DNA from 3 places in the Sorangium sp. So ce204 genome. Region 1 is predicted to be linked to each of the others. Evidence: riboswitches for the same ligand, from Rfam matches in the RefSeq annotation. Region 1 holds a riboswitch; each other region holds the start of a gene.
What was found. A riboswitch is a leader RNA that binds a small molecule or an ion and turns the genes downstream of it on or off. The one in region 1 is predicted to bind cobalamin.

Region 1 (9,940 bases):
CCGCGCCCGGCGCGAAGTAGGCGGCCGCCTGGTCGAGGAACGCCTCGGTCCTGGGGTCGTCGTAGAAGCTCCAGACGAGCACCCCGCCGGGCCGCGGTGCGTCGCCGAGCCCCTGGAGGAAGCGCTCGGCGATCGCCGTCTTGCCCGCCCCGCCGACGCCGAGGAGCGCGATCACCCGGGGGCGCGGCGGCGAGCCGCCGGCCCACGCGGCGAGCCGATCGAGGATCTCGGCGCGCCCGACGAAGTGCCGCGCTCGCTGGAGCGTGTGCGCGTGCAGCGGGCGCCACGCCGGGGCGGCTCCCCGCGACGGCGCGGGCGCGCCGGCCGGCGCCTTCTCCCCTGCCTTCTCGTGGAGCGCCTCCCCCGCCCCGGCGGGCGCCTCCGCGGCCTGGCTCGCCGCACCCGCTTCCTTTGCGGCGGGATCCGCCGCCGGCGCGGCCTCGGCCTCGGCCTCGACGACGAGCAGCTCCGCCTCGGCGAGGCCGAGCTCGGCGCCGAGCCGCTCGAGGATGCGCCGCCGGGACGGGCTCCGGACCGAGAAGCCGAGCCGCGGATCGTTGACGGCGCCCGACTCGTAGCGGCGGTAGGTCCGCACGTCGACGCCGATCGACGCGGCGACCTGCTCCTGCGTCAGGTCGAGATCGAGCCGCGCCCGCTGGAGGAGCGTGTGGTTGAAGCGGACCGCGGGCTCCGCGCCGCGGCCCGCCCTGGAGACCCGTGCCATCGGTGCGAGCGCTCGATCATCGGCGATGGGGCGCTCTCCTGTCCACCGCGCTGCCCGGTCCTGCCCGGTCCTGCCCGGATCCCGCCCTTCCGGATCCGGTCCGCCCGAACCCACGCTCCACGCATGAGCACCCTGCACGCCGAACGGACCGCCCAGTGCACCGACTACACCGACGATCTCCGCATCTTCACGGTGACGAACGTCCTGTCGCCCGAGGAGTGCGAGGCCTTCATCGCGCTCGCCGAGGCGCGCGGCTTCGAGCAGGCGCCGATCGGAGGCACCGAGGTGATCAACCTCGAGGTGCGCAGGAACGGCCGCGTCATGATCGACGATCCGGACCTCGCCGCGAGCCTCTGGGAGCGGCTCGCGCCCTGGATGCCGCCGCGCTTCGGCCTCCACCGCGCCGTCGGGCTGAACGAGCGCTTCCGCTACTATCGCTACACCGAAGGCGAATATTTCAACTGGCACGGCGACGGGTCGTTCGTGCGATCCGACGGCGAGCGGAGCCTGTTCACCGCGATGATCTACCTGAACGACGACTTCGAGGGCGGCACGACCGATTTCTGGGGCGGCCGGAGCATCGCCCCGCAGCGCGGGATGGCGCTGCTGTTCGAGCACCGCCGGCTCCACCGCGGCGCCGCCGTGACACGGGGGAGCAAGTACGTCCTCCGCAGCGACGTGATGTACCGGCGCGGCTGATGCCAGCGCCGCGCGTGCGCCGGCGCTCGGCGCCTCAGCGCGGCGCCGCGGTCGCGCCGGCGCCGAGCGCCTCGGCGAGGCGCGGCAGCACCTCGCCGGCGCGGGCCTCGATCTTCAGCGCGCCGAGCTCCTCGCCGCGCGCGGCGCCGAGGTTGATCATGGCGATCGGGATGCCTCGCTGCGCGGCGCGCAGCACGAAGCGGTAGCCCGAGAAGACCGCCAGCGACGAGCCGACGACGAGGAGCGCGTCCGCCGCGTCCACCAGCGCGAACGCCGCGTCGACGATCGGCCGGGCCACGTTCTCGCCGAAGAGGACGACGCGCGGCTTGAGCGGCCCATCGCAGCGGAGGCACGGCGGCGCACGGAAGCCCGCCACGCGCTCGGCGGGCAGGTCGGCGTCGCCGTCGGGGGCGAGGTCGGCCGTGAGGCGCAACCAGCCGGGGTTCTGGGCGAGGAGCCGCTCCTGGAGGGCGGCGCGCCGCTCCATCGCGCCGCACGCGAGGCAGGCGACCTCGGAGAGCGTCCCGTGCAGCTCGATGACGCGACGGCTGCCCGCGGCCTGGTGGAGGCCGTCGACGTTCTGCGTGATGAGGCCCTCGAGCTGCCCCGCGTGCTCGAGCCGCGCGAGGGCGCGGTGGGCGGGGTTCGGCTCGGCCCTGGAGAACCGCTCCCAGCCGATCACGGCGCGCGCCCAGTAGCGCTGCCGGATCTCGGCCGAGCGGCAGAACTCCCGCCCCTGGATCGGGTTCCGCGCGCGGCGCCGCGTCTCGGGCCCTCGATAGTCGGGGATGCCGGACTCGGTGCTGCACCCCGCGCCCGTCAGCGCCACGATCCGCCTGCCGCGCAGGAGCGCGACGAGGTCGTCGAGCGGATCGGCCGGACGCGCTTCGCTGAGCGACATATGCCCGGGTTGTGGCCCGCCACGGCGCGCGCCGCCAGGCCAGCGTGCGTCGACCGCCCGACCATGCAACCGAGGCAACCGAGCGTGCAATGAACACGCAGCCGCGCATGCAATCGAGCGTGCAATCGAGCGTGCAACCGAGCAACGGAGCTCCCCCCACAACATCTCGCTTGACCGGCTCACTGCACCACCATATGTAGTGCCCATGTTGGTGCCTCGGGCTTCGGCCCGGGCTCAAAAGGGAACCCGGTGTGAATCCGGGGCTGCCCCGCAGCGGTAAGCGAGAACGATCTCCACGACGCGCACTGGCCCTCGGGCTGGGAAGCGGTGGACCGTAGGAACCCGGCGAGAGCCGGAGCGCTCGTGAGCCCGAAGACCTGCCAACATCCTGCGCTGGGGAGACATCCGGCGCCGGTTTGACCTGGAAGCCTCGCGGGAGGCGGGTAGGTCCGAGCTGGCGCAGACTCTCGCGCTTGTCCCGGTTCCGACCCCCTCCCGCGCTGTCTTCCTTTCGCCCGCGGGGGCGAGCGGTCGGTCCGAGGGCTCCTCCAAAGAGCCTGGCGCACCCGTGCGCATCGGCTGGCCTCTTCGCTCTCGCGGCATCGACGCGAGCGGTCCGGGACCGCTCGGAACGAGCACGAGGAGGATGCCATGCTGAACGAACCGTTGGTGAAGAGCAACGGCGCGGCGCCGTTGCGCGCGCTCCACGCCCCCCACGCACTCCACGCACCTCATGCGCCCGCCATGACGAGCGCCGGCGCGGAGGAGACGCCCCCGCACACGACGATGCGGGTGAAGAAGAGGAACGGGTCGAGCGAGCCCGTGGACGTCAACAAGATCGTACGGGCTGTGAGCCGCTCGTGCGCGGCCCTGTCCGACGTGGACGCGCTCCGCGTCGCGACAAAGACCATCAGCGGCCTCTACGACGGCGCGACGACGCGCGAGCTCGATCAGCTCTCCATCCAGACGGCGGCGTCGCTCATCGCCGATGAGCCCCAGTACGCGAAGCTCGCGGCGCGCCTGCTCGCCACGTACATCGACAAGGAGGTCCGCAATCAGGAGATCCACGCCTTCTCGCAGTCCGTCGCCGTGGGGCGGCGGCTGGGCCTCATCAACGATCGGCTCCACGGCTTCGTGGCGCAGAACGCCCGCAAGCTGAACGACGCCATCGAGCCGAGGCGGGATCACGAGCTCGAGTACTTCGGCCTGCGGACCCTCTACGACCGCTACCTGCTGAAGCACCCCGAGACGCGCCTCGTCCTCGAGACGCCGCAGCAGTTCTTCCTGCGCATCGCGTGCGCGCTGTCCGAGACGGCGGCGCAGGCCGTCGAGCTCTACCGGCTCTTCTCGTCGCTCGATTACCTGCCGAGCTCACCGACGATGTTCAACTCCGGGACGAGCCACGAGCAGCTCTCGAGCTGCTTTCTGCTCGACTCGCCGGACGATCACCTCGAGACCATCTACCAGCGCTACACCGACGTCGCGATGCTCTCGAAGTTCTCGGGCGGCATCGGGCTCGCCTACCACCGCGTGCGCTCGCGCGGCTCGCTCATCGAGAGCACCAACGGGCACTCCAGCGGGATCGTGCCGTGGCTCAAGACGCTCGACGCGTCCGTCGCGGCCGTGAACCAGGGCGGCAAGCGCAAGGGCGCGTGCTGCGTCTACCTTGAGCCGTGGCACGCCGACGTCGAGGAGTTCCTCTCGCTGCGCGACAACACGGGCGACGAGGCCGCGCGCACGCACAACCTGAACCTCGCGAGCTGGGTCCCGGACCTCTTCATGAAGCGGGTCGAGGCCGACGGCGAATGGAGCCTGTTCGACCCGAAGGACGCGCGCGATCTCCCCGATCTCTACGGTGAGGCGTTCGAGCGTCGCTACGTCGAGGCCGAGCGGGCGGGCCTCGCCAAGAAGACGATGAAGGCCCGCGAGCTCTACGCGCGGATGATGCGCACGCTCGCGCAGACAGGCAACGGCTGGATGACGTTCAAGGACAAGTCGAACCGCGCCTGCAACCAGACGGCGCTGCCGGGCCGGATCGTCCACCTCTCGAACCTCTGCACCGAGATCCTGGAGGTGACCTCGAACGAGGAGTCGGCCGTCTGCAACCTGGGCTCGATCAACCTCGCGCGCCACACGGCCACGCTGGCGGACGGCGCGGTCGCGTTCGACTTCGAGAAGCTCGCGCGCACGGTGCGGACCGCGGTCCGCCAGCTCGACCGCGTCATCGACCTCAACTACTACCCCATCCCCTCGACGAGGCGATCGAACCTCCGCTGGCGGCCCGTCGGGCTCGGGCTCATGGGCCTGCAGGACGTGTTCTTCCAGATGCGCCTGCCCTTCGACGCCCCGGCCGCGCGGGAGCTCTCCAGGCGGATCTCGGAGGAGGTGTATTACAACGCGCTCTCGACGTCCGCGGACCTCGCGGCGGAGAAGGGGCGGCACCCGGCGTTCGACGAGACGCGCGCCGCGCGCGGAGAGCTCCAGTTCGACGCGTGGAACGTCGTCCCGGAGGACGCGGCGCGCTGGGAGGCGCTCCGCGCGCGCATCCGCGCCGAGGGGCTCAGGAACTCGCTGCTCGTCGCCATCGCGCCGACGGCCACCATCGCGTCGATCGCGGGCTGCTACGAGTGCATCGAGCCGCAGGTGTCCAACCTCTTCAAGCGCGAGACGCTCTCGGGGGACTTCCTGCAGATGAACCGCTACCTGGTCGCGGAGCTCAAGCGGCTCGGCGCCTGGAACGACGCGGTGCGCGCCCGGCTCAAGCTCGCGGAGGGCTCGGTCCAGGGCATGGACGAGCTGCCCGAGCAGCTCCGCGCCGTGTTCCGGACGGCGTGGGAGATCCCGATGCGCTCGCTCATCGACATGGCCGCGGATCGCGGGGCGTTCATCGATCAGAGCCAGTCGCTGAACCTCTTCATCGAGAACCCCACCATCGGCCAGCTCTCGAGCATGTACTTCCACGCATGGAAGAAGGGGCTCAAGACGACGTACTACCTGCGATCGCGCCCCGCGACGCGCATCACCAAGGCCACGGTGGAGGCGGCGCCGGCGAAGGCGGCCGCGGACGTGGCGTGCGCGCTCGAGAACCCCGAGGCCTGCGAGGCCTGCCAGTGAGCCGCGTCAGCCGCCCCGCGCGCCTCCTCGATCCGGGCCAGTGCCTCACGCTGCGCCCGATGGCCTATCCGGCCTTCTTCGAGATGTACCGCTCCGCCATCAAGAACACGTGGACCGTGGAGGAGGTCGACTTCTCCACGGACGTGGGCGACCTGCGGAAGATGACCGACGCGGAGCGGCACCTCGTGCAGCGCCTCGTCGCGTTCTTCGCCACGGGGGACTCCATCGTGGCGAACAACCTCGTCCTCAACCTGTACAGGCACATCAACGCCCCGGAGGCGCGGATGTACCTGTCCCGGCAGCTCTACGAAGAGGCGCTCCACGTCCAGTTCTATCTGACGCTCCTCGACACGTACATCCCCGATCCCGAGGACCGTCACCGCGCCTTCGCGGCCGTCGAGAACATCCCCTCGATCCGCCAGAAGGCCGATTTCTGCATGCGGTGGCTCGATTCCGTCGAGTCGCTCGGCCGGCTGGAGTCGCGCGCCGAGCGGCGGCGGTTCCTCCTGAACCTCATCTGCTTCGCCGCGTGCGTCGAGGGGCTCTTCTTCTTCGGCGCGTTCGCGTACGTGTACTTCCTGCGCTCGCGCGGCCTGCTCCACGGGCTCGCCGCGGGGACGAGCTGGGTCTTCCGCGACGAGAGCGCGCACATGCGCTTCGCCTTCGAGGTCGTGAGCACGGCGCGGCGCGAGGAGCCCGAGCTCTTCGACGCCGGGCTCTCGCGGTCGATCCTCGACATGATGGATGAGGCGATCGCCTGCGAGGCCCGGTTCGCCGAGGATCTCCTCGGCGCCGGCGTGGCGGGCATGTCGGCGCGCGACGTGCGCAGCTACCTGGAGTTCTGCGCCGACCAGCGGCTCGCCACGCTCGGCATGCCGAAGCGCTACGGGGCGAAGAACCCGTTCTCGTTCATGGATCTGCAAGACGTCCAGGAGGTCACGAACTTCTTCGAGCGCCGCGTCTCCGCGTACCAGGTCGGCGTCTCCGGGGAGGTCGTCCTGGACGCCGCTTTCTGACGCCAATCAACCGACGCACCCCCGCGGGGCCGATCAGAGCCCGCCGATCCCTCGCGGCGGGAGCCCGATCTCGGTGTCGACGGTCGCGTCCTCCAGCGGCTCGAGCGCGCCGTTCGCCGCCACCTTCCAGCGCCGGAGCTTGCTCCTCTCCGCGTCGCTCAGCAGGCAGACATCGCCGCAGCCGGGCGAGCAGTGGACGCCGCCGAAGGCGTAAGACTGGGTCGCCTCGGCGAGCGTCGTGACCTCGCCCGTGGTGATGCTCACGGAGAAGGCGCGGTCCCCGGCGGACGCGCCGCCCGCGTAGGCCGTCCCGAGAAGCACGTCCTCGGAGGCGAAGACGAGCGTGGGCTGGACCGCGGCGCCGAGCGCCCTCGCCACGCCGAGCCGCTCGATCTCCTCCGGGGGCGAGGTGCGAGCGTCGTAGATCACGACATCGCTCGTCGCCGGATCGTACTCCATCGCCTCGACGTCGAAGCGGCTCGAGCAGGCGACCGCCAGCCGCTCTCCCGAGGGCGACACGGCGAGACGCCCGCAGCCGTAGAGCCCCTGCACGTCGACCGTCCATGTGACGGCGCCCTCGGCCGGCGAGACGCCAACGAAGCGCCCTTCGCCCACGGTCGAGAGGTCCGCGGCGAGCCGGCCGAGGGCCACGACAACGTCGTCACCGACGCGCGCCATGCCCGACGGGCGCGGCAGGAGCCCCTCTTCCTCCTCCGGCAGGGCGATGCGCCCCGCGATGGAGTACTCCTTCGTGTCGACGATCAGGAGATCGCCGCCCTCGTCGAACGGCTCCACGCCAGGGCTCGGGTTGCTCCCGTAGCGCGACACGAGCGCGCGATCCGCGCCCACCTCGATGTAGTCCTGAGGGTTCGACTCGAACCCCTGCCCGACCGGGAGCTGCGCGAGGACCTCGGCCGTCTCGAGATCCATCCAGGTGATCACGTTCGTTCCGAACCGATCGAGCAGGACGACGCGGCCGGACGGCGACGCCACCCCCGGGACATCGACATCGCCGGACAGCGCGAGGCTGAGCCCCGGCTTCGCCGCGCCGCTCGACACGAAGGAGGGCGACAGCGTGGTCCCGTCGAGCGCCGACACGGCGATGTTCGTCGACTGGTAGTCGCTCGTCACGATGACAACGCCGCTCTCACACGCGTCGTCGCCGCCGCCGTGGACGCCGCCCGTCGACGGCGGCGGCGAATCCACGTTGCACCCGAGGATCGGAATCGAGATCGCGAACGCAAACAGACTGATCTTCACCATGTTGACTCCAGTGTGAAAAACACGCTCCGCCCCGGGAGCGGAAACCCGACGACATCCGTGCGCCGCGCGTCCAGGAGGTCCGCGACGCGAGCTCTCACCGCAAGGTGCCCGCTGAGCCACCTCGCCTCCGCGTCGAGGTCGAGGGTCGCTTGCTCCGCGATCACGCCGAGGCCGGCGGGGTCGGCGTACCGGCTCGACTGGTACACGGCCCGGAGCTCGCCCGACGCGCCCGAGAACACGGCGCCGCCCGGGCGCTTCCACTCGGCGTGCAGGCGCGGCGCGACGACGAGGCGCGAGCGGAACGGGAGGAGGTCGTTCCTCGTCGTCCGCCCCGGCGTCGTGTCCCGCGGATCGAGCAGCGTCGCCGCGATCTCGGCGCGGAGGAACCGGGTCACCTCGACCCCGGCCAGGAGCTCCGCGCCCACGACGCGGGCGCGGCCGACGTTGTACGGGCTCACGTAGCCCTGGCCGGACTTCTCGTAAGCGACGAGCCCGGAGACCACGCTCCCGAACGCGAACACGTCGAGGAAGGCGCCGCGCAGCACGGCGCCGCGCCCCGTCTGCGCCCGGATCCCGGCCTCGATCGTGGCGCCCGACTCCGGCTCGAGCGCCGCGTTGCCGTGGACGACGCCGGAGACGCCGTACACCTCGCCGAGCGTCGGGACGCGGACGTAGCGGCCCACGGTCGCGAGGAGCCGGAGCCGGTCGCTCCCCACTTCCACGCCGACCCGCCCGGTCGGGACGAGCACGTCGCAAGGGCGCTCGCGGTCCGCGCCGGTGGCGTGGCACTCCCCGCTCGCGAGGGCGTGCAGCGCGAGCCCCTCGCCGAGGCGCGCCTCCGCGCTGACGGCGCCGCGCGCGAACGAGCGCCGCGCCCGCGCGACCGGCACGTCGTCCGGCGCGCGCGAGATGCCCTCGCGCGCGACCGAGAGCACAGGCCGCACCCGGAGCCGGTCGGCGAAGGAGAGCGTCGCCCCGAGCGTCTGCTCCAGGCGGCGGCCGGCGAGCCGGAGCTCCGGCGTCTGCAGCGCGAGCTCGAAGAGGGGGTCGTGGACCTCCGACCGCGCCTCGATGAACGAGGTGCGCGCCTCGAGCGTGTGCTGCGCCTCTCCGCCGAACGGCACCCGCGCCGCGACCGACGCCAGCGCGCGCCGCGACTCCCCCCGCGCCTCGCGGGACGGCAGGAGCGCGAGCCTCGGCACGCCCTGCTCGCGATCGGTGCCGTTCGCGATCACGTCGACGATCGCGCCGCCCCCGAGCTCGACGCGCGCGAGCGCCCAGGCGTCGATCGTGCGCACGTCGGCGTTCTGCCGGCGCTCCAGGGTGTCGTCGCTCTCGTCAAAGAGCGTCCCGCGATCGTCCACGAACGCGTAGCGGTTCTCCGCGGCCTCGGCGCTCACCCCGACGAGCGCGCTCACCGGGCCCGCGCTGGCGCCGGCGAACGCCCACCCGCGCCGCGCGCCGAGCGAGCCCGCCATGGCGCCCGCGCCGGCCGTCGTCCGGGAAGGCCGCCGCGGCTCGAAGAAGATCGCGCCGCCGGGGCCGAGGCGGTCGGCCTCGATGGGCGCGTGGCCGCGGTAGATCTCGATGCGCTCGATGAGCCAGAGGGGCACGAGGGAGAGATCCGCCGTCCCCACGACGTCGTCGTTCAGGCGGACGCCGGCGAGGTACACCGGCGTCTGCGTGGCGGTCGCTCCCCGGAGGGCCGCTGTCGCCGGCCCGCCGAAGCCGCCCGTCTCGATGATGAGCACGCCCGGCTGCGTGCGGAGCACGTCCGCCGCCCCGAGCCCCGCGCCGGTGAGGCGCTCGCGGCCCAGCACCGACCCCGCGACGGACCTGTCCTTGGGCGGCGCGGGCGCGCGCAGGTGATCCCCCTCGACGCGCACCTCCAGCGGGTCCGGCCCCGGCGGAGCGGCAGCGCGACCGCCCTCCTGCTCGGCCTCCGGCCTGCGCGCATCGTCGGCGCGGGCGGCCGGCAGGGCCGCCACGGCGCTGCAGGCGGCGAGCGAGAGCCAGCACGCCACGCCAGCGCTCCGGCGCCGCCGCGACCGACGATCCGAGGAATCAACCATTCACGCGCCGCCTGCCCGCGTCGACCCAGCGCTGCTCCGGGTGAGCCGAGAGCCGAAGCGAGGGGGCTGCGTGACGGGCCGCGACACCGCGCGCGAGCGAGGTGGTCTAGGGCCTGGGCGCCTTCCCCTCGAAGGCTCAGGTCAGCGCGCG
Region 2 (9,940 bases), 4.4 Mb from region 1:
CGCGAGGAGCTGCTGACGCAGGCGGAGCTCTTCGCCCGGCGCGGGCTGCTCGACAAGGACCGGGTCGCGCAGATCCGGGCCGGCACCGGCAAGTACGATATGGCCCGGGACGGGATGGAGCTCGCGACGCTGTTCCTGCGGCACGCGGGCGCCCTGAAGGGGCTTCACCCGTTCACGCGGGAGGAGATCGAGAAGCTCGGGCGCACGAGCGAGTGGCTGCTCGAGAACCTGACCCCGAACGGCGCGCGGGTCGAGGTGAAGAAGAAGGAGAGATCGCCCGCCGAGGACGCGCGAGATCGGCTGTGGACCCTGATCGTGCGGCGTCACCAGCACCTCCGGAGGATCGGGTACTATTTCCACGGCGACGACTTCGAGCAGATCACGCCGCGCCTGCTCGCGCGGGCGCAACCGGCTCAAGGCGGGGGACAGCAGCAGGACCCGGAAGCGCCCGCCCCGATCGACGGCGACGAGGTCGAGCAAAGCACGGTCGGAGACGAGGCCGTGCAGCAGGGGAATCCCTAGAACACCGATTGCGTTGAAACCCGGAGAATTTTCACAGGGAGGCGGGGAGGCGGGGAGGAAGAAGAAATGAATTTCTCCCTCTTGCCGTCTCTCGCTCCCCGCCTCCCCGCCTCCCTGTGAAATTCCTGCTTTTTATCGTGGTTTCAGCCCGTTTGTCGCTCCAGCCTCGACTCGGTCGTCGACGGCATGGCCCCGCCGGTCACGCCCTCTCCTTCACGAACTCCACGAGATCCGACAGGCTCGCTCCCGTCGCGTCGGCGCGCACGCCGAGCTCCTCGGCCGGCAGGCCCAGGCGGTTGACCCAGAACGTGGGATAGCCGAACCACCGGGCCCCCGCGGCGTCCCAGCCGGCGAAGGCGACGAACGCGATCTCCTCGCGCGTGAGGCCGAACGCGTCGAGCGCCATCCGGTACGCGCGAGGATCCGGCTTGTACGTCCTCGCCCCGTCCGTGCTGAGCACGTGCTCGAACAGGCCCCCCAGACCGGAGCTCTCGATGGCGGCCCCGAGCATCCTCGGCGTGAAGTTCGACAGGAACGAGAGCCGGATCCCCGCGCCCCTCAGCGCCCGGAGCGCCGGCAGCACGTCGGGCCACGCCCGGAGATCGAGGTAGGCGCCGAGGAGCCGCGCCCGCTTCTCCTCCCCGAGATCGAGCGCCAGCGCGCGCTCGGCGAACACAAGCGCATCCGCCGTCACCTGCCAGAAGTCGGCATACTCGTGGGACGCGACCCGGAGCCACGTGTACTCGAATTGCCGGGCGCGCCACGCCTCGCTCAGCGATGCCCCCTTGCCCGGACAGAGCTCCTCCGCGAGCGCCGCGATCGGGCGCGGATCGAAGATGGGAAAGGCGTCGAAGGCGACCGCCTTGATCTTCGACCCGGCCGCCGGCCGCGGCGGCGCCGGCCCGTGCTGCGCGGCACAGGAGGTGGTCCCGGCCGGGGCAGAGCCCAGGAAGCCCGCCGCGGCCGTGCCGGTCACGCGGTGGAGAAACTCACGACGATTCGTCAACATGCCAGCCTCCATCCGATCTTCCGACGTGAACCACGCGACCTGCGAGCGCGCGAGCGCGCGAGTGCCTGGGTGCGCGGGGTCGCGGGTGCGGGAACGCACGCGGGAGAGCATGCGCGGTCCGCCGTTGCCCGGGGATCCGCCATCGACGTAGACTCGCCATGCACCTTTGCATGGCGCGGAGCGCTCTCCGGCAGCAGCGCCCCGCGCCCCGGAGCCATGCTCGACTGGGACGATCTGCGCTACTTCCTCGCCGTCGCGCGGCACGGCAACCTCTCCGCCGCCGCGCGCGTCCTGAAGGTCACCCAGCCGACCGTGGGGCGGCGCGTCGCGGCGTTCGAGCGGCGCCTCGGGGCGAGGCTCTTCCAGCGCTCGCCGTCGGGGTTCGCGCTCTCGGCCGCGGGCGAGAGCGTGCTCGGCCACGCCGAGCGCATGGAGCAGGACGCGCTCGCCGCCGAGCGCGCCGCCGCCGGACGCGACGCAGGCCTGAGAGGCCACCTCCGTATCACCGCGTCCGAGTGGCTCGCCACGCGCGTCCTCGGGCCGCTGCTCGTCCCGTTCCTCGCGCGCCACCCCGCCATCTCCGTCGATCTCATCGCGGACGCGCGGTGGCTGAGCCTGCCGCGTCGAGAAGCGGACATCGCCCTTCGCCCCGCCGCGTTCGAGCACCACGAGGTCTTCCAGCGCGAGGTCGCGCGGATCGGGTTCGGGCTCTATGCATCGGAGACCTACCTCGCCGAGCACGGCCCGCCGGACTGGGGCCGGCAGTGCGAGGGCCACGCCCTCGTCACCATGAACGACGAGCCTCCGGCGATCGCCGACCTGTCGTGGGTGCGCGCCGTCGCCGCGAAGGCCCGCGTCGCCGCGCGCACCAACGGCCGCGAGCCCCAGGCGACGATGGGGGCCGCCGGCGTCGGGCTCGTCTGCCTGCCCCGCTACCTGGGCGACGCGACAGCCGGCCTTTGCCTGCTCTCGCCGCCCTCGCCGCCGCCAGGGCGCAAGCTGTGGCTCGGGGTGCACCGCGACACGCGCGGGGTGCCGCGCGTGAAGGCGCTCGTCGCGTTCGTCGCCGACGCCCTCGGGCCGCTCCGGAGCGCCCTCGACCCCGGCGCGCGGCCGCGCGCGTCAGGCGGCGAGCGCCCCCGCTACCGGCCCTGATCGCGCTGGCACGCCCTGAGCTCCTCGAACGGCGCGTCGCACGTCTGGGGCAGGAAATCGGTCCTGCACTCCGGATCGCGCCCGCTCACGCAATCGAAGAGCGACGCGATCGACGGCGCGAGGTACTCGCAGGGGATATGGTTCACGGAGGCGATGGTCTCGCCCATGCAATCGAAGAAAGGGGCGGTCAGCGCGTTGCACGGGCGCTGCACGGAGAGCAGGTCGGCGCAGCGCTCGGCACACCGGAGCTCCGGGCACGTGACGCCGTCGAAGAGCGTGCAGAAGAAATCGCACGAGGCCCTCTGCTCCTCGACAGAGGCCCCGCCGGAGCTCGCCGACTGCGAGCCCCCGGCTGCGCCGGCGCCCCCGGCGCCGTCGGAGCTCCCGGGGAGCCCGTCGACGACGACGGCCCCGCCGCAAGCACCCGCCCCCGAGAGCGCGATCAGCGAAGCCAGGAAAGCGAAGATCAGCGTCGTTCTCATCAGGGCATCTTATAACGCGGCAGGCACGGCAGCGGCGCGCGTCGCACGTTCCGCGCGCCCCGATGGCCAGCGCGGCAGGCACGGCAGCGGCGCGCGTCGCACGTTCCGCGCGCCCCCGCCGCTCACTCCACCGCCTGCGATTGCTCGATCGCGTCCTCGCGGCGCTCCCGGCGGTTGCACGCGAGCACCTTCTTGCGGACGCGCACCGCGTCGGGCGTGACCTCGACGAGCTCGTCGCCGTCGATCCACTCCATCGCCGTCTCGATCGTGAGCAGCCGCGGGCTGGCCAGGAGGACGTTCTCGTCCTTGCCGTGGTTGCGCACGTTCGACAGCTTCTTCTCCTTGATGACGTTGACGTCGGTGTCGTTCGGCCGGTTGTGCTCGCCGATGATCATCCCCTCGTAGACCTCGACGCCGGGGACGATGAAGAACATGCCGCGCGGCTGCAGGTGGTGCAGCGCGTACGGGGTCGCCACGCCGACGCGATCGGCGACGATGGCGCCGGTCGGGCGGCGCATCATCGGGCCGCCCCAGGGCGCCCAGCCGTCGAACATCGTGTTGAGCAGGCCCGTCCCGCGCGTCGCCGTCAGGAACTCGCCGCGGAAGCCGATGAGCCCGCGCGACGGCACCCGGAACTCGAGGCGGGCGCGGCCGAAGCCGGGGTTCGTCATCTTCACCATCCGGCCGCGCCGGGAGCTGAGGCGCTCGGTCACGATGCCGACGTAGGTGTCCGGCACGTCCACGACCACGAGCTCGAGCGGCTCCATCACCTCGCCGTCGATCTCGCGCGTCACCACCTCGGGGTTCGAGAGCTGCATCTCGTACCCCTCGCGCCGCATCGTCTCCACGAGGATCGCCAGCTGGAGCTCGCCGCGGCCGAGCACCACGAACGTGTCGGGCACCTCCGTCGGCTCCACCCGGATCGCGAGGTTCTTCATCGCCTCGCGCTCGAGCCGCTCCTTCAGGTGACGGCTCGTCAGGAACTTCGACTGCTTGCACTTGCCGGCGAAGGTCGACGTGTTGACGCCGATCTTCATCTTGATCGTCGGCTCCTCGACCACGATGCGCGGCAGCGCCTCGGGGTGCGCCGGATCCGTGATCGTGTCGCCGATCGTGACCGCGTCGATCCCGGCGATCGCGATCACCTCGCCCGCGACGGCGCTCTCGACCGCGACGCGCTTCAGCCCCTCGTAGGCGTAGAGCATCTTCACGTAGCCGCGCGACTGGCCGCCCTCGGCGAGGAGCGCGACGTCGGCGCCGGACCGGGCGGTGCCGCGGACCACGCGGCCGACCGCGAGCCGGCCCACGTACTCGTCGTGGGTCGTGTTGCAAACGATGACCTGGAGCGGGCCGTCGGGGTCGCCGGAGGGGCCGGGGACCCGCTCGAGGATGGTCTCGAAGAGCGGCTCGAGGTCCTTCGCCTCGTGCTCGAGCTCGCGCTTCGCCTGGCCGAACTTCGCGATCGCGTAGAGCGTCGAGAAGTCCATCTGCGCGTCGCTCGCCTCGAGGTCGCAGAAGAGGTCGAACACCTCGGAGAGCACCTCGTGGGCGCGCGCGTCGCTCCGGTCGATCTTGTTGATGACCACGATGACAGGGAAGCCGCGCTGGAGGCACTTCGAGAGCACGAAGCGCGTCTGCGGCAGCGGGCCCTCGGCGGCGTCGACGAGGAGGAGCGCCCCGTCGGCCATCATGAGCGTGCGCTCGACCTCGCCGCCGAAGTCGGAGTGGCCGGGCGTGTCGACGATGTTGATCTTGACCCCGCGGTACCGGATGCTCGTGTTCTTCGCGAGGATGGTGATGCCGCGCTCCCGCTCGAGGTCGTTCGAGTCCATGACCCGCTCGGCCACGACCTCGTTCTCTCGGAAGGCGCCCGACTGGCGCAGCATGTGATCGACGAGGGTCGTCTTCCCGTGGTCGACGTGGGCGACGATGGCGATATTGCGGAGATCGTTACGGGGCATATACGGCGGCGGCCGTGTAGCACGCGACCCACGGAGGAGCGAGCCCATCCTCGCTAGAGCCCGAACGTTCGGCCTGCACGGGGGCCGCGCGTCGAGGCGCTCGGATGAGGAGCGCGAGGCGCGGGAGCGGCGCGCGCCGAGCGGGCGAGGGGAGCGGTAGCGATTGACAGCCGGAGGCGCGCGGCCATAGGGTGCGCGCCGCGCTGGTGCCCGGGCGTTCGCCTGGGCCGAAGAGGGAACCCGGTGAAACTCCGGGGCTGCCCCGCAGCGGTAAGCGAGAACGACCTCCACCCCATGCACTGGCCCGACGAGGGCTGGGAAGCGGTGGACAGTAGGGAGCCGGTCAGACCGGAGCGCTCGCGAGCCCGAAGACCTGCCAGCGCCCGGCGGCGGGAGACATCCGGCGCCGGTTCGACCTGGGAGCCTCGAGGGAGGCGGTGAGGTCCGAGCCGGTGCAGCTCTGCCTCTGCCACGTCCCGGATACCGAACCGCCCCCCGCGTCGCCTTCCGGTCGCCCGCGGGGGCGAGAGGTCGGTCCAGCGCACCGTGCGATGGCCAGCCATTTCGTCCTCGCGGAGCTCGACGCGAGCGGCCCGACGCCGCTCCGCGCGATTGCGGCGAAGGAGGACACGAATGCTGCGCGAGACGGTCACTACGAGCCACGGGCACCGCCATCCATTTCATCTGCTCGCCGCGTTATCCATGGTGCTGGCCGCCGCGCGGCCCGCGCGCGCCGAGGGCCTCGCCCCCGAGTCGCCCGCTGCCCCGCCGGAGGCCGCCGCTGCCCCGCCGGAGGCCGCCGCTGCAGCGCCCGCCGGCGAGGGCGCGCCCGCGGGCGACGCCGCGATCGAGGTCACGATCCAGGCGGAGAAGCCGGGCAGCGAGGCCGCGTCGCGCGTCTCCGTCGGACACCGGGAGCTCGAGCTCAGGCCGAGGCTCCGGCCGGGCGACCTCCTCGAGGCGGTCCCCGGGCTCTTCGCCGTGCAGCACGCGGGCGGCGGCAAGGCGAACCAGTACTTCCTCCGCGGATTCGACGCGGACCACGGGACCGACGTCGCCTTCTTCGTCGACGGCGTGCCCGTCAACATGGTCAGCCACGGCCACGGGCACGGCTTCACCGATCTCTACTTCATGATCCCGGAGCTCGTGACAGGGCTCGACGGGTACAAGGGGCCTTATTACGCGAGCATCGGCGACTTCGGTACGGCGGGCGCCGTCAACCTGCGCTTCGCCGAGAAGCTCGAGGAGAGCCACGCGCAGGTCAGCCTGGGGCAGTACGGTATCCAGCGCGGCCTCGTCATCGCCTCGCCGGATCTCGGCGACGCGTGGCGCGCGGTGGCCGCGGCGGAGATCTACCGGAACGACGGGCCGTTTCTGAGCCCGGAGCGGCTCGAGCGCTTCAACGTGTACCTGCGGGCCACGCACGATCTGGGCAACACAGGCAAGGTCCAGATGACCTGGATGTCGTATGGATCGACCTGGCACGGCTCCGGCCAGATCCCCGCGCGCGCCGTGTGCGGCGAGGGTGAGCAGGGCGGGTTGAACCCGCCGCCGTCGGCGTTCGGACAGCCGTGCATCGACCATTTCGGCGCCGTGGATCCGACCGAGGGCGGGGCGACCGAGCGGCACATGGCGTCCGTCGCGACCTCGATGGCGTGGCGGGACGCCGATCTGAGCGCGCTCGCCTACCTCGTCCGCTACCGCTTCACGCTGTACTCGAACTTCACGTTCTTCAGCGAGGACCCCGTCCACGGCGACCAGATCGAGCAGAACGACGACCGCGCCGTCGGGGGCGCCGATCTCCGGTTCCGCCGGCAATACGAGATCGGCGGGGCGAGGTTCACGACCTCGCTCGGCGCGCAGATCCGCGCGGACGCGATCGACAAGTCCCTCCACCACGACGAGGCGCGCGATCGGATCGAGGAGAAGAGCAGGACCCACGTCGACGAGAGCCAGATCGGCGTTTACGTCGAGCAGGACGCCCGGCTCCGGCGCTGGCTCCGCGTCGTGCTCGGGGCGCGCGCGCAGTGGATCGACGTCAACGTGGACGATCCGGGCGAGGACCTCGAGGCGGCGGGGAACAGGTCGAGCGGCGCCCGGGGACAGATGCAGCTGCTCCCGAAGCTCACGGCGATCGTGTCGCCCGCCGAGGGGGTTGATCTGTTCGCCCACTTCGGGCGGGGCTTCCACTCGAACGACGCGCAGGGCGCGGTGCTGGGCGAGGGGGCGGCGACGCTGATCACGCCCGCGACGGGCTACGAGGTCGGCGTGCGGGTCGCGCCCCTGCGCGGGCTGTCGCTGAGCGGGGCCGCGTTCCTGCTCGACCTGGACTCGGAGCTGGTCTGGAGCGGCGACGCGGGAGCGACCGAGGCGTCGGGGCAGACGCGGCGCTACGGGATCGAGATCGGCGGGCGCTACCGGCTCGGGAGCTGGCTCTTCGCGGACGTGGACGCGACCTTCACCCGCGCGCGCTTCCGCGAGAACGCCGGCAACGCGAGCGCGGTCGCCCTCGCGCCGACCCGGACGCTGACCGCGGGCGTCGGCGTCCGCCCGACGTTCGGCGCGTTCACGCCGTTCGCGGCGCTGCGGGTCAAGGCGATCGGCGCGCGGCCCGCGACCGAGGACGAGTCGCTCACCGCCGAGGGGTTCACGGTCGTCGACGCCAACGCCGGGCTGCGGTGGAAGAACGTCGAGGTGGCCGCGGACATCCAGAACCTGTTCGACACGACGTGGCGCGAGGTCCAGTTCGCGAGCGCGTCGCGGCTGCCGTACGAGCCGGCCCCGGTCACCGGGATCCACTACTCGCCAGGGTGGCCGTTCACGGCGATCGGGCGGGCGACGCTGTACTGGGAGTAGGCGCCGCGCCGGCTCATGTCCGGCGGAGGTCCTCGCGTAGCGCGTCGAGCGACGCACGGAACGCGGCTTCGCTCACGGCGGCGCCCGTCGCCGCGGGCAGGAGCGCCGCGAACATCTGCCAGGCTTTCCGGAGGTCACATACCCTGTGCGGATAACGCTGACGGGCAAGGAGCGTGAGCCCTGTCACGACGCTGCGAACCATCGCCGCCTGGAACCCCGAGCCCTCGAAGACAACCGCTGAGCACCTGATGGACGCGCTCGCCTCCGCAAGGAAGCTCGCGATCGCCCTGCGCGCGGGCGCCGGCGGCAACGACGCCCCGCTCTCGATGAGGGTGAGCAGCCCTATGCCGCGCGGGTGCTTCTTGGCGAACTCCGCGCACGCGTCCCTCAGGTGGCGCGCGCCGTCCTCGGTCGTCTCGCGGCGCCAGATGACACAGAAGATCCGGTGCCAGGAAGCCAGGACGTAGTCCGGTTGTCTGGTGACCACGTGCCAGGGGTCGGGATGCATGATGGTGCTCGTTCTGGAGCGGTCGCAGCGGAGATGCTCGCGGGGGCCTCAGGGTACACCGGCGTTTCTTCGCCCGCGACACGCACACCAAATCGAGCGTGAGCCACCGGGCGTCGGCAACGGATCGGCGGCGCGCGCCCTCGGAGCTGATGGGCAAGACAACCCCGGTGCCCTCGAGGCTGGGTGGCTCGCGCCGGACACGTTCGATGGCGCCACAATCGATGAGTCCGCCCTGGCACTCTCGAACCCTTCGAGCGGCCAGCGGTGGCCCCGCGCGGCCGCCAGCGGGCGCTCTCGACGCCGGCTCATGGGGCCATTGCTGTGCTCGTCACTCGCCGCTGCCGGCCGCCACGATGACGGCTCGCAGATGCGGAGAGCAGGACGGGAACGGAGAGCCTCGCCGCGTGGCAAACGTGCACCCATGCTGTAGGCTGTGCCGCATGGATCCGACGGAGCTCGGCGCCGATCTGCAATTCCGCCTGCTGGTCGAAGGGGTGAAGGACTACGCCATCTTCATGCTGGACACCGAGGGGCGCGTGATCACGTGGAACGCCGGCGCCGAGCAGATCAAAGGATACTCCGCGCAAGAGGTGATCGGCTCGCACTTCTCGCGCTTCTATCCGGCCGAGGCGATCGAGCGGAAGTGGCCACAGACAGAGCTCGCCGAAGCGCGGCGCGTGGGCCGCTTCGAGGACGAAGGCTGGCGCGTGCGCAAGGACGGCTCGATGTTCTGGGCGAACGTCATCATCACGGCCCTCCACGGCCCCGGCGGCGAGCTGCGCGGCTTCTGCAAGATCACGCGCGATCTGACCGAGCGCAAGCGCCAGGAAGAGTCGCTGCGGCAGAGCGAGGAGCGCTTCCGCACGCTGGTCGAAGGCGTGAAGGATTACGCCATCTTCATGCTCGACCCCGAGGGCAGGGTGACCATGTGGAACGCCGGCGCGGAGCGGATCAAGGGATACTCCGCGCAAGAGGTGATCGGGACGCACTTCTCGCGCTTCTATCCGGCCGAGGCGATCGAGCGCGGCCGGCCAGAGGCGGTGCTCGCCGCCGCGCGTCGCGAAGGCAGCTTCGAGGACGAAGGCTGGCGCGTGCGCAAGGACGGGTCGTCGTTCTGGGCGAGCGTCCTCGTCACGGCCATCCACGGCCCGAGCGGCGAACTGCGCGGCTTCTCCAAGATCACGCGTGACCTGAGCGAGCGCAAGCGCCTGGAGCAGATGGAGTCCAACGCGCGCCAGATGGAGGAATTCGTGGCGATGCTGGCGCACGAGCTGCGCAATCCGCTGGCGCCGATCGCCAACGCGACCAGCGTCCTCAAGCTCGAAGGCAAGGACAACGCCCAGGTCGTCTGGGCAGCCGGCCTGATGGAACGGCAGCTCGGTCAGCTCGTGCGGCTCGTCGACGACCTGCTCGACGTGAGCCGCATCACGCGCGGCAAGATCGCCCT
Region 3 (9,940 bases), 5.4 Mb from region 1:
GCGATCGCGTCGAGCGTGCGCTCGCCGGCGAAGGCGCAGAACGACGTGATCAGCCCGATGTGCTGGGGCGCGAAGCGCAGCACGCCGAGGACGAAGGGGATCGCGTCGCGATCGACGTCGGGCCGGATCTCGCCGCGCGCGATGCCCTCGTCGACCCAGCCGTTGATCTGGGCGATCTGCGCCTTCGCGGCGGCGGCGCTCGCGGCGTCGTCGAGCAGGCGGAGCGCGCGGAGGTCGGGATCCTCGCGGAGGAGCTTGCCGAAGAGCGGCTCGGCCGCCTGCTGTCGGTAAGCGAAGCGAAGGGTCCCGACGAGCCGATCGAGCGGGGATTCCAGGCCGAGCACCTCGGCGGCGAAGCGCGCGCGGATCGTGGCGAACGCTTGCTCTACCACCTCGCGCAGGAGGGACTCTTTGTCGGCGAACTCGAGGTAGAGGGCGCCCTTTGCGCAGCCGGCCTCGGCGGCGACGGCGTCGAGGTTGGTTCCCTTGAAGCCGCGCTCGACGAAGTGGCGCTTGGCGGCGTCGAGGATCCTGGTGCGCCGCGCAGGGTCGCGGGGTCTGTCGGGGCGGCGGACGGGCACAGAACTCATATGACTGAACTGGACATATAAGTCAACTCGGGCGGTCCTGGCGCGGGGCGTGGGCAGGGACCACGACGGCCGAGGTGGCGCGCGGGCTGCGGGGGAGGCTCCGCGCGTCGGCGATTCACGCTCGAGGGCGGCGCCCGGCGCCGCGCCTCACTGCATGATGTCGTCGACGAGCCGGGCCACAAGCCGGTCGCCGAGCAGGTGCTCCTCGACGAGGTCCTTCGCGTCCTCCTCGCGGACGCCGCGGTACCAGACCCCGTCGGGGTAGACGGCGACCGTCGGCCCCTCGCCGCAGCGCCCCATGCACGACGTCCTCGTCACGCGGATCTGCTGCTGCTGGCCGGCCTGCTTCACGAGGCGGCGCACCGACTCGAGCAGCGCCAGGCTGCCGCGGTCGACGCAGTCGGCGTTGCCGCAGACGAGCACGTGCTTGCGCAGCGAGCGGTGGGCGTGCGGGTGGTTCGACGCCTGCGTGTGCGTGAGCGTGTGGCGCACGCTGTAGAGCATCGCCTTGAGCCCGCCGACCTCCCGGGCGAGCCCCGGCAGCGCGGTGCGGTACATGCACGTGTCGCAGGGGAGCGGCGCCTCGCCGGCAAAGGCCTGGCGCGCGCGCTCGTCGATCAGGCCCTCGAGCGCGCTCGACCGGCCGAGGTGCGGCGCGAGCGACGCCCGGATCCACGGGTACGTCGACGAGAAGCGGTCGACCTGCTCGGCGAGCTTCGTCATGAGCCGCCCGGCGAAGAGGAAGTAGGGGACCACCACGACGCGCTCCGGCCGGTGCCGCGCGACCCGCTCGAGCGTCTCCTCGACCGAGGGCCGGGTGACGCCGATGAAGGTCGGCTCGACGAGCTGGAGCCCGCGGCCCTCGCCGATGAGGCGCGCCGTCTTGCAGAAATCGCCGTTCGCGTCCGGGTCGCTCGACCCGCGCCCCACGACGACGAGCGCCGACCGGGCCCGCGCGGCCGGGTCGTCCGGCAGCGCTGTCGCGGCGCGCTCGAACGCGATCTGCGCGAGCGCCGGGTGCACGCCGAGCGGCCGCGCCGCCGAGAACCGCACGCCCGGGTGCGCGGCCCGGGCCCGCTCGAGCGCGAGCGGGATGTCGTTCTTCACGTGCCCCGCCGCGAACAGGAAGAGCGGCACGACCGCCACGCGGGACGCCCGCGCCGCGAGCGCCGCGAGCGCGTCGGCGAGGTGCGGCGTCGCGAGCTCGATGTAGCCGTGCTGCACGGCGATCCCGGGCCGCGCCGCGGCGTAATCGGCCACGATCGCCTCGAACTCGGCGTTCGACGCGGCGTCGCGGCTGCCGTGGCCGATCAGCAGGAGACCGTCGTCATGCACGCGAGCGCCTCCTCCAGGGTGAGCGGGAGGCCGGCGCCGCCCCGCGGCGGCGCGGGGCTCATCCGGGTCCAGAGCTCGGCGACCCACGGCCGCCGCACGCGCGCCCGCGCGAGGAGCTCCCCCCGCGCGAACACCTCCCGCGGCGGCCCATCCGTGAGGACCTCGCCGTCGCCCAGCAAGACCGCGCGCGAGGCGAAGAGCGGCACGAGATCCACCGCGTGCGTCGCGGTGACCAGCGTGGTTCCCTGCTGCTCGGAGAGCGCGCGCAGCGTCTGGCACAGGGCGAGCTCGCCTTCCGGGTCGAGCCCCGCGGTCGGCTCGTCGAGCAGCAGCACCCGCGGCTGCATCGCCAGCATCCCGGCGATGCACGCGCGCTTGCGCTCGCCGAAGCTCAGCGCCTCGATGGCCCGATCGGCGAGGTGGGCGATCTGCACGGCGGCGAGCGCCGCCTCGGCGCGGCGGCGCGCCTCGGGCGCGGGCAGGCCGAGGTTTCGCGGGCCGAACAGGACGTCGTCGAGGAGCGTCGCGCCGAGCAGCTGGTCGTCCGGGTCCTGGAGCACGAGCGCGGCGCCCGCGGCGACGGCGTCCGAGGGCGAGCCCACGCGGCGGCCCGCGATCTCGACGCCGCCGCCGGGCGCGGGGAGGAGCCCGACGAGCGTCCTGAGCAGCGCTGTTTTGCCGGCGCCGTTGCCGCCGAGCACCGCGACGGACTCGCCCTCGGCGACGTCGAGGCGCACGTCGCGCAGCACGGGCTCGCCGCGCCGGTAGCCGAGCCGGGGGGCGCGCAGCGCGATCATCCGGCCTCTCCCGCGGCGACGCTGAGCCCGAGGGCCGCGAGGGCGGCGGCGGCGAACGCGACGTTCGCGGCGGGCGCGCTCGTCCTCCGGTCGGCGACGGGGAGCTTCCCCTGGTAGCCGCGGAGCTGCATCGCGAGCGCGGCGCTCTCGGAGCGCTCCAGCGTCCGGAGCGCCACGACGCCCGCGACGGCGCCGGCCGAGCGCGCGGCGGCGCCGGGGCGGGTGAACCCGCCGCGGAGCGCGGCGGCGCTCCACGCGCTGTCGGCCGCGCGCTGGAGCACGCCGGCGAAGCGCCGCGCCAGCGCGAGCAGCTCGACGAGGGCCGCGGGGACGCCGAGCCCGGCGAGCGCCGCCTCGATCTCGGCGGGCGCGGCGGCGCCGGCGAGCCACCGGAGCACCGCGGCCGCCGCGAGGACGCGCGCGCCGATGGCCACGGCGCGGTGGGCCCCCTCGGCCGTGATCGCGTCGGCAGGGAACGTGGCGCCGGGGAGGAGCGGCGCCCCCGGCGTGAGCGCGAGCGCGAGCGCCGCCGCGACCGCTCCGATCCACGCGGCGGGCGCGGCGGCGCGGACGACGGCGCGCGCCGGCGTGCCCTGGAGGCGGAGGGCCGCGCACGCGAGGACGAGCAGCGCGGCCGGCGTGACGGGCGAGCGCGCGCCCGCGGCGACGCAGCACGCGGCCACGGCGGCCCCGAGGCGGAGCCGGGCGTCCACGTCGCGGAGCCGCGCGGGCGGGTCAGTCCGCACGGAGGCCTTCGCCGCCGGCCTTGCCCGCGGGCGCGCCCGCGCGCTCGACGAAGAGCACGCGCGAGAAATAGCCGAGGGCGAAGCCGGCGAGGAGCCCGGCCCAGAGGAACGCGAACAGCAGGAGGTCGCCCTCGAGGCCCGCGAACAGCGGCCCCGTGTCGTGGCGTCCTGCGTCCTCCGCGACGCGGCGCACAACGGCCTCGTCGACGCCGTCCCAGGACGCGTTGCCGCAGGCGGCGAGCCAGAGGGAGGCGGCGAGCTGGAGCGCGCGCTCGCACGCGACGCGCGCGCGCCGCCCGAGCGGCGCTGGGGCCGGGCGCTGTCCGAGCCGCCGCGTCACGACGCCCCCGGGGCGAGCCGGACGACTTGGAGCCGGTCCAGGATGTCGGGCCGCCGGGCGCGCAGGAAGGCGAGCGCCCCCGCGGTCATGACGCCCTCGAGCAGGCCGAGCGGGAGCTGGGTGGGGACGAAGGCGAGGGCGACGCCCGTGAACATGGACGTCACCGACCCATCACCCGAGAGCCCGAGCGCGAGCGCGAGCGCCGTGGTGGCGTAGGTTGCCCAGTCCGAGGTCACGCCCGCCAGGAACCCCGCGACCCAGAGGTTCGCGCCGCAGCGCCGCGCGAGGTGGAAGGCGAAATATCCCGTGAAGGCGCCCGCGATGCCCATCGACGCGACGTCGGCGCCGAGCGTGGTGAGGCCGCCGTGCGCGAGGAAGAGGGCCTGGATAAGGAGCGCCACCACGGTGACGAGCACGGTCATCCAGGGGCCGATGAGCACCGCCGCGAGCCCCGTGCCGCACGGGTGGGAGCAGGTCCCGGCGGTCGGCACCGGCACGGGCATGCACGAGATCGCGAAGACGGCGGCCGCGACGAGGCCGACGAACGGCTTGTAGAAGACGTCCTGCTGGGTGCGGCGCCGGAGCAGGTGGAGGGCGATCGCGACGAAGGGCAGGGCGAGCGCGTTCCAGACGGCGCACCAGCCGAGCGGCAGGACGCCCTCCGCGAGGTGCATCGCGGCCGCGGGGCGGGGCGCGAGGAGCGTCCCCATGAACACGATGGCGATCGACAACGCGCGGCCGTGAAGACCGATTTTGGCGCTCCGGGTGAAGTCCGCACCCGAACGCCACGAAGACGTGCGCAAGCTGCACCTCGTGGGAGGCTCGGGTAGGTCTCCCGGCTCATGGGTTCAGGGAGCTGATCGAGCTCCCAGCGCTGCGTCCACCTTCCCAGGCCTCTTCCAATGGGGCCCAGTGGTCTTCGGAGGCAGCTCCCCACTCACGGTGGCGGGACCGCGCCGGTTTTGCACCGGCTTCCCTGTTATGCCCCGGAGGGCACCCGAGGAATGGATTGTCAGGCCGGTGCTCGGTAATCCCGTTTCGTGCCCGGCGTCAAGGACGTCGCGCCCCGATCGCGGACGAGGTGCTCGGCGGGCGCGGCGTCGGCGCGGCGGTGACGCCTGCGCTGGTGGGCACCCCGCCCTCGGGGGCGCCCGCCCTCGGGGGCGCTGCCGAGGCGCACGAGGCCATCGCTGCCGAGGGGCGCCGCGCGCCCGTCGGCGCCCCCGATCGAGCGGGCATGCGCGCCGACGAGCGATCGAGGCCCTGTCATGTGTGATGGCCGAGGCCGAGAAATTGACCCAGACGCATCACGCGAAGGGTCGTCGATCGACACGTCTTGAATTATGTCCCCCTTAGATAAAACCTGTTTACTTTGTCGCCGCGCGGGCGCAGCCCCCGTCTCGGTCTGGGTCTGTACGAGGGGCTCTCGTGCGCTTGAATATCGGCGCCGGCGCGTTCCTTCCGCAGTGTGCTTTGTTCGTCCTGGCTCTTTACTCGGGAGCAGGTGTCCGGTGCACGGCCTGCTGCCTCGTGGCCTCTCTTATTGAAGAGAGCAGGGATTTCGTGTTCGCTCGCCTCGGAATGCGAGACGAACGCAGCGCTGGGCGCTGTCTCTGGTGGATGGGTATGCCCGGCTCGAACGTGAATTCCCGCAGATCGGGTGTGTGTGGGTCGCGCGCCCGCCTGGCCGCCTTCGCGCGTGGAGCGTTCTGCTCGCTCGGCGTGCACGCGTTGCACTTTGTTATCGACAACGCGCTTGCGGATGCCACAATCTGACTACCGCATGCGCGCCGGCGCGGACCCCCCAGCCCGGAGCGCATGCGGTCTTTCTTCTGCACCGTGGCGGACGTTCAAGACTCCGGCGCGGTTTCCCTGCCGCGGTCATTCTGGGCCCCCCCTCCAGCGTGATGCGCGGTATTTTTTTGCCGTCGAGCGCGTGGTACGCGCCTCGCGCCTCGCGAGCCTTTACTTGCCCGTGAACGTTGCCTGCGATTTCGCCAGGAACGCTTTCATTCCGAGCTGTTGATCTTCGCTGCCGAAGAGCGCGGCGAATGCCTGGGCTTCCAGCTCGTTGGCGGCGGCGAGGTCGAGGCTCTCGCCGCGCAGGAGGACGCGCTTGGCGGCGGCGACGGCGAGCGGTCCGCGCGAGGCGATCTTGAGGGCGGTCTCGCGGGCGCGCGCGAGCAGATCGGCTGCTGGGAAGACGGCGTTGACGAGCCCGATCGAGAGCGCCTGCTGGGCGGTGATCATGTCTCCTGAATAGACGAGCTCGCGCGCGCGTCCTGGCCCGACCCGTCGCAGCAGCCGCTGGGTCCCGCCGAACCCTGGGATGACGCCCAGGTTCACCTCGGGCTGGCCGAGCTTGGCGCCTTCGGCGGCGTAGATGAAGTCGCATGCGAGGGCGAGCTCGCAGCCGCCGCCCAGCGCGAAGCCGTTGACGGCGGCGATCACGGGGAAGGGGGCAGTCTCGATGAGCTCTGCGAGCCGGTGGCCTGCGTCGGCGAACCGCTTCGCGGCGATGCTGTTCATGGCCGCCATCTCGGCGATGTCGGCGCCGGCGACGAACGCCTTGCCGGCGCCGGTCAGCACCGCCGCGCGGACCTCGTTGCCGTCGGCGGGCGCGAGGAGGTCGCGGAAGGCCGCGGTGAGCTCGCCGAGCACGGCGGGGTTCAGCGCGTTGAGTTTGTCGGGCCGCTGGATGGTCACGGTGGCGACGTGACCCTCGCGCTCGACGGCGACGAACTGGAGCGTCCCGCGGGCCCCCGGCTGCTGTTCTTGAGCGGTCATGGATCGTGGTTAGCAGCGCCCCGGGCCGGGGGGAAGCGCCTGCCGCGGGCCAGGGAGGGCGTCATTCCGTGTCCGTCCGATCCCGCCGTGTCGAGGCCGTTGCCGAGCCGACGAGCGAGCGATTTCCAACCGAGCGATTTCCAGAGCATGTCACGCGCCTGTTCCGGGACACGGCCCGTCGCTCGATGATCCGAACTCACCGCTTGACTGCGGATGCGCGCGACATGACGGCCCTGCCACGAGCCCGCGTGCGATCGCAGTGAGTCGGGCAGACCGCCCGTCCTCCGACCCGCACACCCGTGTTCGCCTCGCGCGTATCCCGCCGTCGCTCCCCCGTCATCCTCCCCCCTGGAGAGAGCCAGGGAGGGAGGGGGTGCCGCGCGGGGGGCCGGCGGGGTAGGGCCCCACGAATCCGAGCGCCGGCCCGCTCCGTGCGACGCCCTCCCGGACCGCTCCCGCCGTTCAGCCGGCCATTGCCCCCCAAAAGGCGCGAGTTCGTGGGAGGGGCCCCCGCCGGCCCCCCGCGCGGCGCCCCCTCCCTCCCTGGCTCCGTAGAAGCCTCCTCTACACCGCCCGCCCGCTCTTCTGCCCCTTCTCGTCGTACACGTAGAACCCCCGCCCGCTCTTCTTCCCGTACCACCCCGCAGCCACCAGGTTCCTGAGCAACGTGGCCGCCCGGTACTTCGAGTCCCCGAACTCCCGGTGCAGCACCTCCGCGATCGACAGCACCGTGTCGAGCCCGATCAGGTCCGCGAGCTCGAGCGGCCCCATCGGGTGGTTCAGCCCGAGCCGCGCCCCCGCGTCGATGTCCTCCGGCGTGGACAGCCCCTCCTGGAGCGCGAAGCACGCCTCGTTGAGGAAGGGGATCAGCATCCGGTTCACGATGAACCCGGGCTGGTCCTTCGAGGTGATCACCGTCTTGCCGAGCCCAACCGAGAGCGCCCGGACGGCCTCGTACGTCGCGTCCGACGTCTGGACCCCACGGACGAGCTCGACGAGCTTCATCAGCGGCACCGGGTTCATGAAGTGCATCCCGATGACCAGCTCAGGCCGCCCGGTCACCGCCGCCAGCCGCGTGATCGAGATCGACGACGTGTTCGACGCCAGGATCGCCCCCTTCGGCAGCGCCGCGTCGGCGAGCTTGAAGATCCCGCTCTTCACGTCGAAGCTCTCGGTCACCGCCTCCACGGCCAGGTCGACCCCGCCGAGGCCCGCCATCCCGTCGGCCACCGCGACGCGGTCGAGGAGCGCCTCCCGCGCCTCCGCGGCCAGCTTGCCCTTCTCCACCTGCTTCGCGAGAATGGCGGCGATCTGGGCCTTGCCCGACTCCGCCAGCGCCCTCGAGACGTCGCACAGGACCACCTCGAGGCCCGCGGCCGCGGCGACCTGGGCGATGCCTCGCCCCATCTGGCCCGCGCCGATCACCCCGAAGCGCTTGATCGTCGTAGCTTCCATGCCCGCGGTTGATAGCCGAAGCCGCGAGCGCGGTGAACCGCCCTCGCCGCGGCCTGACGGCCCGACGGGCCGCCCGCTCGGACGTCCCCGCGCCACAGGAGCAGAAGCGCGCGAAAGCTCCGGCCGACCTTCCAGGCCCGCAGGGGCGAGGAACCTTGAAACCGTGTCGTCCGCCCGGCTATCTTCGCCCGGCCCGTGAACGGACCGGACCGAATTCGCGAGGTCCGCGGAGAGACGATGAGCGTTGAGACGATTCGGATGGCCCTTGGGCGTCTGCAGGATGAGCCCGAGAACGAGGCAGCCTGGAACGAGCTCGCGGAGGCCGTGACTGCTCCGAACAACGGCGCGGGCCCCGGGGACGTCGAGCGCCTGCTCGGCGCGGCGCGCGGGCGGCACGAGCAGCGGAAGGAATGGCAGGCCGTGGCCCGCCTCCTCGAGCTGGAGATCGCCCTCGCCGCAGGCAGCGCCGTCGAGCCCGCGATGCAGGCCGAGCTCGCCCGCGTCTACCACGAGGAGCTCATCGACGTCGATCGCGCGGCGGCCGCGTACAAGCGGCTGCTCGAGCTGCGCCCCGACGACGACGCCGCGGCCGAGGCGCTCGAGACCGACGCCTCGAAGCGCGAGCGGTGGCGCGACCTCGTGGACCGGTACGTGGCCGAGGCCGAGGGCGCGACCGACGGCGCCTTCAAGAGCGCGCTCTACACGAGCGCGGCCGACATCGGCTACCGCTACGGCCGCGCCGAGCTCGGCGCCAGGGTGGCCGAGCTCATCGAGCTCGCCCTGCTGCTCGACCCGAAGAACCTCCGCGCGGCCAACCTCGCCGAGATCGCCTTCTCCTCCGCGGGGGACTGGGACGCCGTCGTCCGCGTCCTGTCGCTCGTCAAGGGCGAGGCCCAGCTCAAGGAGGACCGCATCGCGGCGGCCGTCCGCGCGGCGCGCACCGTCAAGGCCCGCCTGAGCGACCCGGCCCGCGCGGTCGCGGCGTACGAGGAGCTGCTCGACCTCTCGCCCGGCCAGCCCGAGGCGCTCTCGTTCCTGACCGAGGCCTACTCCGCCGCGGGCGACTGGGATCGCCTCGTCGCCCTCTACGAGGACCAGCTCCGCAGCGGCGGCGTGAAGCCCGGCGAGGAGCTCGGCATGCTCGTGCAGATCGCCATGGTCCACTGGCGCATGCGCGGCCAGCCCCAGGCGGCCGAGCCCTATTTCGACCGCGTGCGCCGCGCCGACCCGGCGCACGCCGGGATGCTCAACTTCTACCGCGAGGTGCTCGAGCAGCGCGGCGACAAGCCGCGGCTCACGACGATCCTCACGGACGCGCAGCGCGCCGTGCCCGACGGCCCCGAGAGGCGCGCCATCGCCACGGAGCTCGCGCGGCTCGCCGAGTCGCAGGAGAACGCCGCCAAGGCGATCGAGCAGTACAAGTCCGTGCTCCGGACCGACCCGGAGAACCGCCAGGCGCGCGACGCCCTGAAGCGCCTCTACCTGCAGACCGAGGGGTACAACGCCCTCGTCGAGCTCCACCGGCAGGACCTGGAGCGCACGCCCGCCGACGACGTCGCGGGCAGGGTCGCGGTGCTCCGCGAGATCGCCGGGATCTACCGCGATCGCGCCAAGAACGACGCGGCCCTCGTCACGGTCCTCACCCAGATCGTCCAGCTCGACGACAAGGACGTCGACGCCGTGCGGGAGCTGACCCGCATCTACGAGTCGCTCGGGCGCTGGCGCGACCTGCTCTCGTACCAGCAGCGCCTCGCCGAGCTGACCGAGAGCCCCGCCGAGAAGGCGGGGCTCTACCGCGCGGTCGCGCGGCGCTGGTTCGACCAGTTCTCCAACGTCCAGAACGCCATCGCGGCGTACGAGGCGCTGCTCACGGTCGAGCCGATCGACGAG

Region 2: linked by a shared signal. The riboswitch ahead of WMF22_RS05150 (TonB-dependent receptor) and the one ahead of WMF22_RS21450 (ribonucleoside-diphosphate reductase subunit alpha) in region 1 are both predicted to bind cobalamin.
Region 3: linked by a shared signal. The riboswitch ahead of WMF22_RS01380 (energy-coupling factor ABC transporter permease) and the one ahead of WMF22_RS21450 (ribonucleoside-diphosphate reductase subunit alpha) in region 1 are both predicted to bind cobalamin.

The regions. Positions count from the first base shown of each region.
Region 1 covers NZ_CP150317.1:5,764,137-5,774,076, forward strand. The annotation lists gene WMF22_RS21435 (helix-turn-helix domain-containing protein) at 1-724, opposite strand, end outside; gene WMF22_RS21440 (prolyl hydroxylase family protein) at 848-1,423, shown strand; gene WMF22_RS21445 (NAD-dependent protein deacetylase) at 1,458-2,324, opposite strand; cobalamin riboswitch at 2,517-2,723, shown strand; gene WMF22_RS21450 (ribonucleoside-diphosphate reductase subunit alpha) at 2,976-5,438, shown strand; gene WMF22_RS21455 (ribonucleotide-diphosphate reductase subunit beta) at 5,498-6,454, shown strand; gene WMF22_RS21460 (hypothetical protein) at 6,488-7,717, opposite strand; gene WMF22_RS21465 (TonB-dependent receptor) at 7,711-9,741, opposite strand.
Region 2 covers NZ_CP150317.1:1,402,244-1,412,183, forward strand. The annotation lists gene WMF22_RS05125 (hypothetical protein) at 1-522, shown strand, start outside; gene WMF22_RS05130 (haloacid dehalogenase type II) at 722-1,531, opposite strand; gene WMF22_RS05135 (LysR family transcriptional regulator) at 1,748-2,686, shown strand; gene WMF22_RS05140 (hypothetical protein) at 2,674-3,168, opposite strand; gene typA (translational GTPase TypA) at 3,291-5,177, opposite strand; cobalamin riboswitch at 5,317-5,524, shown strand; gene WMF22_RS05150 (TonB-dependent receptor) at 5,763-7,985, shown strand; gene WMF22_RS05155 (hypothetical protein) at 7,999-8,493, opposite strand; gene WMF22_RS05160 (hybrid sensor histidine kinase/response regulator) at 8,934-9,940, shown strand, end outside.
Region 3 covers NZ_CP150317.1:351,693-361,632, forward strand. The annotation lists gene WMF22_RS01355 (TetR family transcriptional regulator) at 1-590, opposite strand, end outside; gene WMF22_RS01360 (CbiX/SirB N-terminal domain-containing protein) at 738-1,925, opposite strand; gene WMF22_RS01365 (energy-coupling factor ABC transporter ATP-binding protein) at 1,901-2,722, opposite strand; gene WMF22_RS01370 (CbiQ family ECF transporter T component) at 2,719-3,468, opposite strand; gene WMF22_RS01375 (hypothetical protein) at 3,458-3,808, opposite strand; gene WMF22_RS01380 (energy-coupling factor ABC transporter permease) at 3,805-4,518, opposite strand; cobalamin riboswitch at 4,617-4,824, opposite strand; gene WMF22_RS01385 (hypothetical protein) at 4,890-5,084, shown strand; gene WMF22_RS01390 (enoyl-CoA hydratase/isomerase family protein) at 5,774-6,595, opposite strand; gene WMF22_RS01395 (3-hydroxyacyl-CoA dehydrogenase family protein) at 7,160-8,050, opposite strand; gene WMF22_RS01400 (tetratricopeptide repeat protein) at 8,309-9,940, shown strand, end outside.